3 regions of the Pseudoduganella sp. UC29_71 genome follow, and region 3 is predicted to be linked to each of the others. Evidence: predicted binding sites of a transcription regulator. Region 3 holds the regulator's gene; each other region holds the start of a gene.
What was found. The regulator sigma-54, encoded in region 3, starts transcription at its own class of promoters, with help from an activator protein. The targets are predictions, from matches to a motif close to TGGCANGNAANCTGCTTT.

Region 1 (4,207 bases), 2.0 Mb from region 3:
CGTAGGCGGGCAGGGCCAGCGCCGGGCGGTTCTGGTTCACCAGCACGTCGCCCTCCAGCTGGAAGCCGGCCGCCGCCTTCGGATATGTGCGCTGCAGCTGGCGCGCCATCAGCACGGCCAGTTCATGCTGGCCGTTGCGCACGTACAGCTCGGCCTGCGCCACTTGCGCCGCCGGAAAGTCCGGCTGCAGCGCCAGCGCGGTTTTCAGCTGGTCTTCCGCGGCGGCCGTATTGTTGAGCAGCATGTGCAGCGCCGCCACTTGCATGTGCACCTGCGCCGAGCGGGGCGCGGCGGCGGCCAGCTTCTTGTACGTCTCCAGCGCGCCCACCATTTCGCCGCTGGCGATCTGGCTCTTGCCCAGCAGGTCCAGCAGGTCCGGGTCGCTTGGATTGGCCACTTGCACCTTGCGCGCCAGCGACAGCGCCTTCTGCTTCTCGCCGATGAGCAGGTAGTGGGTGAGCAGCCGCACGGCCGGCGCCACGGCGTCCGGATAGGCCGCCGCGCCTTGCTCCAGCCAGTGCGTGGCATCCTGCTTGTCGCCGGTGCTAGAGGCCAGCGTGGCCAGCGCCGTCATGGCTTCCAGGCTGGTCTTGTTCTTGTCGAGGAAGGCTGTCAGGTGCTGGCGCGCGGCGGCCGGCTGCTTGCCGGCCACGTCCAGCTGGGCCAGGTTGGCCACGGCCGGGAAGTAGGCCGGGTCCAGCTGCAGTGCCTTCTCGAAGCTGGCGCGGGCGCGCGCGGCGTCCTGCTTGCCGAGGTAGACCATGCCTTTCAGGTCCTGCACGGCGGCCACGTCCGGCTGTTCCTTTTCCAGCGCCAGGACGGCAGTGTAGGCCCGGTCGAAGTGCTGCAGCGCCAGCTCGGTGCGCACCAGCGACATGCCGGCGTGTTTGGACTTGGCGTCCAGCCGCGTGGCCGCGTGCAGGTCGTCCAGCGCCTGCGCGCTGTCGCCCTTGCCCAGCTTGCTCAAGCCGAGCTGGGTGCGCAGGTTGGCCGCCTTGGGGTCGAGTTCGCTGGCCCTGGCAAAGAACTCGGCCGCCTTGTTGAAGTCGCGCGCCTGCATGTAGGACTCGCCAGCCAGCGCCAGTACCTGCACGTCGTCCCTGGTGGTCTTGATGGCTGGCGTGAGCACGGCGAGCGCGTCCGGCGACTGGCCGGTGCGCAGCAGCACGCTGGCCAGCATCTTGCGGGCATACATGTTCTCGGGGTGGGCTTTCAGGTACACGCGCAAGTGCTTCTCGGCGGCCGGCAGCAGGTCCAGGCTGTAATCGACGGCGCCGGCCAGCAGCACGCTGGGCATGTGCTCGGGGGCCGAGTTCAGCACCAGTTGCAGGCCTTCCTTGGCGTCCGAGTGCTTGCCGCGCGAGAAATCCAGCAGCGCCTGCGTGTAAGTCACCAGCAAGCTGTGGGGCGTGGTCTCGGCAGCGGCCTTCAGGTCGGCCTGGGCGCCGGCGAACTGGCCGGTGGCGATCTGCAGATAGGCTTTTTCCACGTGGGCGGTGCGGTGCAGGGGATTGACGGCCAGTGCCTTGTCGTACATGGCCAGCGCCTGCGCGGACTGCTGCTGGGCGCGCAGCAGGTCGCCCATGAACATCAAGGCTTCGGTGCTGCCGGGCGCTGCCGCCAGCGCCTGGTCGGCATACTTGCGCGCGGCGTCCGCGCCTTCTTCCAGGAAGGCCACGCGGCCCAGGCCGATCAGCGCCGCAGGGAAGCCGGGCTTCTGCGCCAGCACGCTGGCGAACAGCTGCCGGGCTTCGCCGCGCTGGTTCATGGCCAGGTAGGCGTCGGCGCGCACGCACAGCAGGGCCGGGTCCTGGCCGGCGGCCGCCGCGTCGGTTTCCGCCAGCGCTTTCTTGAATTCGCCCTGCATCACGAGCGCCTTGCCCAGCACGGGCAGGGTGTGCGCGGGGGCGTAGCCGAGCGTGATGGCACGGCGGATTTCCTTCTCCGCCGACAGCGCTTCGCCGGTGTCGATGTACACCAGGGCCAACGCGTAGCGGGCGTCCGCATCCACCGGATCTGCTTCGACCGCATTCTTCAGCTCGATGCGCGCCGCGCTGAGCTTGCCCTGCTGGTGCAACACCTTGGCCTGGGCGATTTGCGCGGCCGTGGAGTGCTGCTTGCAGCCGCCCAAGGCGCCGCTCAAGCCGGCCAGCGCTACAGCCACGGCTGCCAATTTGTTGGTTCGGTGTAACATATTTTCCCGGAAGATAAAAATGCGGCGCCGATATGTTGGCACGCCGGCCGTTCTACAGCAATATGCCTGTTGCGGAGCAGAATGTGAACTGTCGGTTTTTTTTACACTTTAATGCGCTTTGGAAATTGGCAGAGCGATAAGCTACTGATTTTAAAGATCTGTATCCGCACGGCACGGATAATGCTCTTAGGAATTGTCAGTTTATGCGGGAAATATCATGAAAAGAATGTTCAGTACGATGGGCTGCTCGCTCCTCGCCGCGCTGGTGCTGCTTGCCGCGCCCGCAGCGCAGGCCGGCGCCATCTCGGACACCGGCACGAATGCCTATTGGGGCTCGAATGCGCACGGCAGCGGCGACGTGATCGGCGCGGCCATGTACGACATCAGCGGCGCCACCATTACGCGCGTGGGCAGCGTGCTGACCATCACCATCGCCACGGCGTTTGCCGGCCACGCGGGCGCGGATCCCTGGACTGATCCGGGTCCCGTGGGGCAGGCCGGCATCGCCTACGGCGACCTGTTCCTGGCCTCGGCCTGGAACCCGAAAGTCGTCGCCGGTGACACCCACTACCTGAGCGACAACGCCAGCACTGGCACCAAGTGGCAGTGGGGCTTCAGCCTGAACAACCGCTGGAGCAACACCGGCGGCACCTTCCAGCTGTACAACCTGGGCGGCACCGCCAACGCGCAAAACATCCTCAACTCGGAAGACGTGCTGAACTGCTCGCAGCCGTGCACCTACCGCGACGGCCAGGCCGCGCAGGTGAAGACCAGCGGCTCGTCCACCGCCGTGGCGCAGGCCGGCAAGACCGGCACCTGGACCGTAACGGCCGACCAGAAGCTGACCTTCACCCTGGACATGACCGGCACCAGCCTGATCAACCTGTCCGCCTTCGCCATGCACTGGGGCGAGACCTGCCAGAACGACGTGATCGAAGGCTTCGCCCGCGTGGTGCCGCTGCCGGGCAGCGCGCCGCTGCTGGCGATCGGCCTTGGCGCCATGGTCTGGCTGCGCCGCCGCCAGGGTGCGCGGGCCTGAGGTTGCCCCAATCTGTTATACTGCCGGACCCTGCAGCAGCCCACCAAGCGTGGGCTGTTTTATTTTCAGCCGTCCGCAAGCATCCATGAACGCTATTCGCAACAACCTCTTGGCCGGGCTTACCACGTCCTTCGCGCTGGTGCCCGAATGCATCGCCTTTGCCCTGGTGGCCCAGCTCAATCCCCTGATGGGCTTGTACGGCGCTTTCTTCATCTGCACCGTCACCGCGCTGTGCGGCGGCCGGCCCGGCATGATTTCGGGTGCGGCGGGCTCGATGGCGGTGGTGATCGTGGCACTGGTGGCGCAGCACGGCGCGCAATACCTGCTGGCCACGGTGGTGCTGGGCGGTGTGCTGATGGCGCTGTTCGGCCTGCTGCGCATGGGGGCGCTGATCCGCATGGTGCCGCATCCGGTAATGCTGGGTTTCGTCAACGGCCTGGCCATCATCATCGCCGGCGCGCAGCTGGAACACTTCAAGCTGGACGGCCACTGGCTGCAGGGCGCGCCGCTGCTGCTGATGGCGGGCCTGGTGGCGCTCACCATGGCGGTGGTGTGGCTGCTGCCCAGGCTGACCCGGGCCGTGCCGCCGGCGCTGGCCGCCATCGCCGGCGTGGGCCTGCTGACGGCGCTGCTTGGCCTGCCCACCCGCACCCTGGGCGACATGGCCCACATGGCAGGCGGCCTGCCGGCTTTCCACTTGCCCTCCGTGCCGCTGACGCTGGACACGCTGCGCATCATCCTGCCGTACGCGGTGCTGATGTCCATGGTCGGCCTGCTGGAAACGCTGCTCACCTTCAACCTCACCGACGACATCACCGGCACCCAGGGCCAGGCCAACCGCGAATGCGTGGCGCTGGGCGCGGCCAACGTGGTGTCCGGCCTGTTCGGCGGCATGGGCGGCTGCGCCATGATAGGCCAGACCATGATCAACCTCGGCTCGGGCGGGCGCACGCGCCTGTCCGGCGCCGTGGCGG
Region 2 (4,207 bases), 570 kb from region 3:
GCGCAGCAATGAACAAACTCGTGACCACCGCGAACGCGCCGGAGATGGCGATGCCCTGGCCGGCCATGCCTTCGGTGACGCCCAAGTTGTGGGCGATGGGCGTGAGCAGGCTGACCGGCATGAATTCCGACGCGACCAGCGCGAACGCGCACACCGACATGGCGACCACGCCGCTCCATGCAGGCGCCCGGGCAGTGCTGTCGGCGTGGGCCACGGCTAGTGCGGATGCTTAATCTGACACGGCCTACTCCTCCATCCTGTCGATTCGAACCTGGTACGGCCCCGGCTGCGCCAGCAGCGGCAATCCCTGGTTGACCTTACCCAAGGGCAGCAGGGCACGCGAATACGGCCTGCCCTGGACGAAGATCGCCAGGTTGCCCCAGGGCGCGTAATGGCTCAGCTCTCCCGCAGCCGGCGCCATCCCCTGCGGCGCGCCTTGCGTGGACAGCTTGCGCGGCAGGGCCGCAACCCGCTCGATGGTGGCGTAGTCTTCCATCGTGAGCGACAGCGGCAGCAGGGACGCGAAGTCGCGCGCGGTGGCGTTGTCGTACAGCGTGGCGGTGGCGCTCTGGCTGCCAACGGTCAGGCGGATCTTCATGGCGGGTTCTCCGGAAAACGTGGATGGCGCGGCCAGCAGCGAGCTGACGAGCAGCGCCAGCATTGGCGGGCGGATGGGCTTTTTCATAGCCGGTATTGTGGCGAGAAGGCAGCACTACTACTAGCTAATGAATGCTTAATGAGCCTATTAGCGCGGCTAATGAGTATTTGTGCGACACTGGCGCGCATGGCACGGCGCAACCTGAATGAACTGCTCTATTTCGTCACCGTGGCGCGTGAAGGCAGCTTCACGCGTGCGGCGGCATTGCTGGGCGTGTCGCAGTCGGCGCTCAGCCAGGCCATCAGCGGCCTGGAGACCAGGCTGCAAATCCGCCTCCTCACCCGCACCACGCGCAGTGTCTCCCCCACCACTGCAGGCGAGCGGTTGCTGAATGCCATCGGCCACCGATTTGACGAGATCGAAAGCGAACTGGATGAGCTGACCGAGCTGCGCGACAAGCCCGCAGGCACCGTGCGCATCACCTGCGGCGATTACGTCCTGCACAGCGTATTGCTGCCGAAGCTGGCGCCGGTGCTGCGCGCCTACCCCGACATCCGCATGGAGTTCGACGTCAATTACGGCTTCCGCGATATTGTCGCCGACCGTTTCGATGCCGGCGTCCGGCTGGGCAGCACCATCGACAAGGATATGATCGCCATTCCGATCGGTCCGCGCATGCGGCTGGCAGTGGTGGCGTCACCCGGCTATTTCGAACAGCACCCTGCGCCGAAGACGCCGCCGGAGCTGACGTCGCACCAGTGCATCAACCAGCGCATGCAAAGCTCGGGCGGGCTGTATGTGTGGGACTTCGAACGGCGCGGCCGGCAAGTGAACGTGCGCGTGGATGGCCAGCTGATCTTCAACACCTCGCAGCCGCAGGTGGACGCGGCATTGGCCGGCCTGGGCATCGCGCTGCTGCCCGAGGACGAGGTGACGCCGCATATCGAAGCGGGACAGCTGGTGAGGGTGCTGGAGGACTGGTGCGCGCCGTTCGACGGCTACCATCTGTATTACCCCAGCCGCCGGCAGCCTTCCCCCGCGTTTTCACTGGTCGTGGACGCGCTCCGCATGCCGCGCACCAGTTGAAGCGCAGCGGGCGCGACTGTCGGTAAATTTTACATTTCCAGAAATCATATGACTTGCCGTTCGGCTAAGCTATTGTTTACGTTGAAACATTTCCATATGGCATAGATTGTGCTATTCGCAATACTCGTGTTCGTTATCCACAGATAACGATACGGATGTAGCACCTATCGACAACCCACATTGAACTGAGACTCACCTTGAAAAAAGTACTTGCAGCATTGGCCATTGCCGCCACCCTGACTCCCTTCACTTGCGCCCAAGCCTCGACCATCAGCTTTTCCGACACCAAGGCCCTGTCCACCACCAACTGGACTGACGCACTGAGCTTCGGCAAATTCGACACCAGCCTTGGTACCCTGACCTCGATCCGATTCGACCTGAGCGGTATGGTCCAAGGCTCGGGCAATGCCGAAAGCCTGGATGCGGCAGCATCCGACGTTACCCTGAGCCTCGGCGCGCTGCTGGGCCTGACCCGTCCGGACGGCAGCACCTTGGTCGTGACCAACCCGCTGTTTAGCCAGGTCTTCAATTTCAGCGCGTTCGACGGCGCCATCAACTTCGGCGGCACCTCCGGCGGCAGCACCGGCACCGTGTCGGCAAACGGCGCGAACTTCTTCATCAGCAGCAACGCCAGCGATTTCTCGCTGTTCTCGGCCCTGGGCGGCGGCACCATCAACCTCGGCCTGAACGCCGTCGGCAATTCGAGCGGCACCGGCGCCGGCAACCTGCTGACCCAGTTCAATACCGCGGCATCCGGCAACGTGCTGGTCACCTACACCTACACGCCTGCCAGCGACGTCCCTGAGCCGGCAACCCTGGCGACCCTGGCCGCCGGTCTGGGCCTGATGGCCGCCGTCCGCCGCCGCGCCAAGAAGCAGGCGTAACACCGGACTCCAGCCCTCGCGGGCCGGCAATGAAAAACCGTCTTGCGGGCCTCGATCCGCAAGACGGTTTTTTTTTAGAATAGCCCCGCAGCCCTTACTCGACAGTCACCGATTTCGCCAGGTTGCGCGGCTTGTCGACGTCGGTGCCGCGCGCCAGGGCGGAGTGGTAGGCCAGCAGCTGCAGCGAGACCACGTGCAGGATCGGCGACAGCTGGCCGTAGTGCTCGGGCATGCGGATCACGTGCACGCCGTCGCCGGAGGTGATGCGCGAATCGACGTCGGCGAACACAAACAGCTGGCCGCCGCGCGCGCGCACTTCCTGCATGTTGGACTTCAGCTTTTCGATCAGCGTGTCGTTCGGGGCGATGGTCACCACCGGCATTTCCTCGGTCACCAGCGCCAGCGGGCCGTGCTTCAGTTCGCCCGCAGGATAAGCCTCGGCGTGGATGTAGGAAATCTCCTTGAGCTTGAGCGCGCCTTCCAGCGCGATCGGGTAGTGCAGGCCGCGGCCCAGGAACAGCGCGTTTTCCTTGCGCGCGAACTCTTCGGCCCAGGCGATGATCTGGGGTTCCAGCGCCAGCACGGACGTGATGGCAGACGGCAGGTGGCGCATGGCTTTCAGGTGCGCGCTTTCTTCTTCGTCGGTGAGGCGGCCGTTCACTTGCGCCAGCGTCAGCGTGAGCAGGAACAGCGCGGCCAGCTGGGTGGTGAAGGCCTTGGTCGAGGCCACGCCCACTTCCACGCCGGCGCGGGTGATGTAGGCCAGTTTGCATTCGCGCACCATGGCGCTGGTGGCCACGTTGCAGATGGTGAGCGTGTGCTCCATGCCCAGCGCGCGCGCGTGCTTGAGCGCGGCCAGGGTGTCGGCGGTTTCGCCGGACTGGGAAATGGTGACGACCAGCGTGCGCGGGTCGGGCACCGAATCGCGGTAGCGGTATTCGCTGGCGATTTCGACGTTGACCGGGACCTTGGCGATGGATTCGATCCAGTACTTGGCGGTGGAGCCGGCGTAGTAGCTGGTGCCGCAGGCGAGGATCAGCACGCGGTCGATTTCCTTGAACACCTTGTAGGCGCCGTCGCCGAACAATTCGGGCATGATGCCGGTGATGCCTTCCAGCGTGTCGCCGATGACGCGCGGCTGCTCGAAGATTTCTTTCTGCATGTAGTGGCGGTACGGCCCCAGTTCGGCCGCGCCGGTGTGGGCGTGCACGGTTTTCACTTCGCGTTCGACGGACTTGCCGTTCACGTCCACGATCCACACTTTGCCCAGTTGCAGGTCAACCACGTCGCCTTCTTCCAGGTAGATGATCTGGTCGCTGGTGCCGGCCAGCGCCATGGCATCGGAGGCGACGAAGTTTTCGCCCTGGCCGATGCCGACGATGAGCGGCGAGCCCTGGCGCGCCGCCACCACGCGGTGCGGTTCTTCGCGCGAGAACACGGCGATGGCGTAGGCGCCGTGCAGGCGCTTGACGGCTTGCTGCACGGTGTCGAACAAGTCGCCGTTGTACATGTGGTCGACCAGGTGGGCGATCACTTCGGTGTCGGTCTGGCTCTGGAACACATAGCCCAGCGCGGTCAGTTCGGCGCGCAGTTCGTCGTGGTTTTCGATGATGCCGTTGTGGACCAGGGCGATGCGGGC
Region 3 (4,207 bases):
GTCACAATGCGCACGCCGCAGCCGGGGCCGCCCTGCGAGATGCCCATGCCGCCGCCCATCACCACGCCGTCCATTAATGCGATATACGGTTTAGCGTAATAGTGGATCAGGTGGTTGAGCGCGTATTCTTCGGTGAAGAAATCCTCCAGCAGCGCGCTGCCGCCCTGCGGCGTGGCCGTGCCCACTTCGTGGAAGAAGCGGATGTCGCCGCCGGCGCACAGTGCTTTTTCGCTGCTGCTGCGGATCACCACGGCGGCTACGGCGCTGTCGTTGCGCCAGGCCATCAGTGCGGCCGTCAGGCTGCGCACCATGCCGAGGGAGAGGGAATTGAGCGCCTTGGGGCGGTCGAGGGTGATGAAGCCGGTGCCGTTGGCAACCGTGGTCAGGACGTGCTCGCTCATGCTGGATGTCTCTATGATTGTTAGAGCTCCATTTTAGCGCGGGCGCAAAAAAGGGCGCCAGATGCGCCCTTTGTTGGAGTGCCGGTGACCGTATTATGCGGTGGCGGCGGGTTCGTAAGTGTCGGGGAGGTGTTTGATGGCCGCGTGGCCATGCTCCTGCACTTTCGACTTGTATTTCATGACTTGGCGGTCCAGTTTGTCGACCAGCGTATCGATGGCAGCGTACAGGTCTTGCGACAGGCTTTCCACGTACACGGTCTTGCCGGACATTCGCAGATTGATCTCCGCTTTCTGCCTTTTCTCTTTCTCGGTGAGGTTATCTACAGTCAGGATGACAGCAATATCAATAACTTGATCGAAGTGGCGTTTGACCCGTTCCAGCTTGTTCTGCACGTATTCACGGATGGCGGGGGTCACTTCGAGATGATGTCCACTGATGGTGAGATTCATACACACTCCTAAAGATAAGGGCTCGTACGCTGTCGAATGTTATTGGAGCGCAGGGGAACCCAAGTAAAACTACAAAGCTTTACGCAGACTTACCGGAGGGATTTTCAAGGCTTCGCGATATTTGGCAACAGTCCGTCGCGCAATTACCATGCCCTGTTCACCCAGCATGTCCGCAATCTTACTGTCGGATAAAGGATTTTTCGGGTCTTCAGCTCCTGTCAATTGCACAATCAGCGCCCGTATCGCCGTCGAGGATGCTTCTCCTCCTGCTTCGGTGGCGACGTGACTGCCAAAGAAATATTTCAACTCAAACATCCCATGCGGAGTCAGCATGTATTTCTGAGTTGTTACGCGAGAAATAGTGCTCTCGTGTAGTCCCAGTGTATCAGCAATTTCACGCAACACAAGGGGTCTCATGGCAACCGCGCCATGGCTGAAAAAGTTCTTTTGTCTTTCTACTATCGCTTGTGCGACGCGCAGTATCGTGTCGAAACGCTGGCGCATATTCTTGATCAGCCACTTCGCTTCCTGCAGCTGCGCACCCATCGCGGTTTCGCCTTTGCCCTGCTTGAGCATGTTGGCGTACAGCGCGTTCACGCGCAGGCGCGGCATCACGTCGTTGTTCAGCGTGACCTGCCAGCCATTGCGCGCCTTCTTCACGATCACGTCCGGCACCACGTAGTCGGACACGTCGGAAGCGAACTCGGCGCCCGGATGCGGATTGCACTGGCGGATCACCGCCTGCGCTTCGCGCAAGTCTTCGTCGTCGCAATCGAGGGCTTTTTTCAGCTTGTTGAACTCGCGCTGCGCGAACCAGGCCAGGTGCTTTTCCACGATGCAGACAGCCATGCGGCGCGTCACCAAGGGCACGCCGGGCATGCGCTTGATCTGCAGCGCCAGGCACTCGGAGGCGCTGCGCGCGCCCACGCCGATGGGGTCGAAACTTTGCAGCAGGGTCAGCGCCGTCTGCAGTTCTTCCAGCTCCACGTCCGCCTCTTGCGGCAGGCGCGCGTGGATTTCCTCCAGCGGCTCTTCCAGGTAGCCGTTCTCGTCCAGCGCGTCGATGATCAGTTCCATCAGCACGCGGTCGCGCGGCTCCTGCACGGTCACGCGCATCTGCTCCATCAGGTGTTCGCGCAAGGTGCAGTGGCTCGCTTCGAGCTGCGGGCGCGCATCGTCGTCGTCCGGCGCCTTGCTGCGGCCGGCGTCGCTCCAGTCGGTGTCGGCTTCGGCGCCGCTGGCGCTGTCGCCTTCGCCGGTGGCGCCCTCGAAGGGATCGCCCTCGGCGGCCGGGGCGCTGTCCTGCGCGGGCGCGCCGACCTCGGCCGGAGAAGCGTCCGCGCCGTTAGGCTGGGTCTGGTTGATGGCGCCGTCGCTCAGCAGGCGCAGCGAGCGGTCCAGCGGGTCGTCCAGCCGCTCCAGCAAGGGGTTCTCGCCCAGCAGCTGTTCCAGTTCCTGGTGCAGCTCCAGCGTGGACAACTGCAGCAACCGGATCGATTGCTGCAGCTGCGGCGTCAGCGCCAGGTGCTGAGAGGTGCGGAGTTGCAGTGACTGTTTCATGGCGTCTTACATGCGGAAGTGTTCGCCCAGGTAGACGCGCCGCACCGATTCGTCGGCGATGATGTCGTCCGGACGGCCGGACGCCAGCACGCTGCCCTGGTTGATGATATAGGCGCGGTCGCAGATGCCCAGCGTCTCGCGCACGTTGTGGTCGGTAATCAGCACGCCGATGCCGCGCTCCTTGAGGAAGCGCACGATGCGCTGGATCTCGATCACGGCGATCGGGTCCACGCCGGCGAACGGCTCGTCCAGCAGCACGAAGCGCGGATTGGTGGCCAGCGCGCGCGCGATCTCCACCCGGCGGCGCTCGCCGCCCGACAGCGACAGCGCCTGGTTCTCGCGCAGCTTCTCGATCTGCAGGTCGGCCAGCAGGCGGTCCAGGCGTTCGTCGATCTCGGCCTTGCTCAGCGTTTTGCCGTTGACCTTCTGGATCTCCAGCACGGCGCGGATGTTCTCCTCCACCGTCAGCTTGCGGAACACCGACGCTTCCTGCGGCAGGTAGGACAGGCCCAGCGTGGCGCGCTGGTGTATCGGCATGCTGGACACGTCCACGCCGGCGATATCGATGCTGCCCGCGTCGGACGGCACCAGGCCCACGATCATGTAGAAGGAGGTGGTCTTGCCGGCGCCGTTAGGCCCCAGCAGGCCCACCACTTCGCCGCATTCGACCTGCAGCGACACGTCGTGCACCACCTGGCGCTTGCCGTAGGTTTTCTGCAGGCCGCGCACCACCAGGGTGCTGGTGCAGCCGTCCATGTTCTGCGTTATCTGCGTTGCTTCGGCCATCGTCATTTCCCCGCTGGCGGTTGCTGCGCCGGCGCGTCCGGCGGCGGGCGCTTGGTGGACGGCTGGATCACCATGGTGCCGCGGCCGCCGCCCGGCTTGCTCTCGCCGGTCGCGCTGTTTTTCACGCTGAAGAATTCCTTGCGGCTGTCGTAATAGATGAACTCGCCCTGCACTTCGTCGCTGGGCTTGCTGCCTTCCAGGCGGCGCACCTTGGCCTTGTTGAACAGCTTGACCAGCTCGATCTTGCCGTCGTACTCGATGCGTTCGGCTTCGCCCTCGACCCACTGGTCGCCCTCGCCGTCGCGCTTCTGGCGGAAGGTGGCCGGCGTGCCGGGCACGCTGGTCAGGGTGACGTACTGGTAGCCTTCCGGGTCCTGCGTGACCACCGCTTTCGATGACTTCATCAGCAGCGTGCCGCGCGTGAGGATCACGTTGCCGGTAAAGGTGCGGATCTGCTTCACGTCGTCCACGTCCACCTGGTCGAACTTGATTTCGGTGGGCTTGTAGGAGTCGGCCTTTTCAGCCTGGGCCAGCCCGGCTGCGCACAGCAGCAGGGCCGAGATCAGAATTTTTTTCATCGTTTATCCATTTTCTTGTTTGGTCTTGGCGGGCGCGTTTCGGGGCGGATACACGATCGTGCCGCGGCCCAGCAACTGCACCTGGCGCGTGGCGTTGTTGGCCTTCATGCCGGTGCCGGTCGCCGTGGCGCCGCCCTGCACGATCTGCACCGGCTGGTCGGTTTGCATGCGGTCCTCGTCCGGGTAGACGGTGAGCGCCTGCGTCGTCATCTGCATCGCCGGGCTCTTGCCCTGCGCCGCGCGGTCTATCTTCACGTTGCCCTTCAACTGCACGCGCGTGTTGTTCTCGTCCACGCGCGCGCGCTCCGCCGTCATGTCCATCGGCGGATGGGTGCTGCTCAAATTGCGCACCACCGGCTTGTCGATCTCGGACGCGTCGTCGATCGGGCGGTGCACCAGCTTGTCGCCGGCCACGATGTAGCTCGGCTTGCC

Region 1: a site for sigma-54 is predicted at 2,364-2,381, ahead of ACFJI2_RS07440 (VPLPA-CTERM sorting domain-containing protein). Genes of this name have one in related genera too.
Region 2: a site for sigma-54 is predicted at 1,782-1,799, ahead of ACFJI2_RS26950 (choice-of-anchor E domain-containing protein). Genes of this name have one in related genera too.

Annotation. Positions count from the first base shown of each region.
Region 1 is NZ_CP170549.1:1,682,107-1,686,313, forward strand. It holds gene prsT (XrtA/PEP-CTERM system TPR-repeat protein PrsT) at 1-2,194, opposite strand, end outside; gene ACFJI2_RS07440 (VPLPA-CTERM sorting domain-containing protein) at 2,412-3,233, shown strand; gene ACFJI2_RS07445 (SulP family inorganic anion transporter) at 3,319-4,207, shown strand, end outside.
Region 2 is NZ_CP170549.1:6,032,587-6,036,793, forward strand. It holds gene ACFJI2_RS26935 (MFS transporter) at 1-160, opposite strand, end outside; gene ACFJI2_RS26940 (cyclophilin-like fold protein) at 245-685, opposite strand; gene ACFJI2_RS26945 (LysR family transcriptional regulator) at 785-1,684, shown strand; gene ACFJI2_RS26950 (choice-of-anchor E domain-containing protein) at 1,882-2,568, shown strand; gene glmS (glutamine--fructose-6-phosphate transaminase (isomerizing)) at 2,663-4,207, opposite strand, start outside.
Region 3 is NZ_CP170549.1:6,607,559-6,611,765, reverse strand. It holds gene ACFJI2_RS29565 (enoyl-CoA hydratase/isomerase family protein) at 1-401, opposite strand, end outside; gene hpf (ribosome hibernation-promoting factor, HPF/YfiA family) at 495-851, opposite strand; gene ACFJI2_RS29555 (RNA polymerase factor sigma-54) at 921-2,411, opposite strand; gene lptB (LPS export ABC transporter ATP-binding protein) at 2,418-3,197, opposite strand; gene lptA (lipopolysaccharide transport periplasmic protein LptA) at 3,200-3,775, opposite strand; gene lptC (LPS export ABC transporter periplasmic protein LptC) at 3,779-4,207, opposite strand, start outside.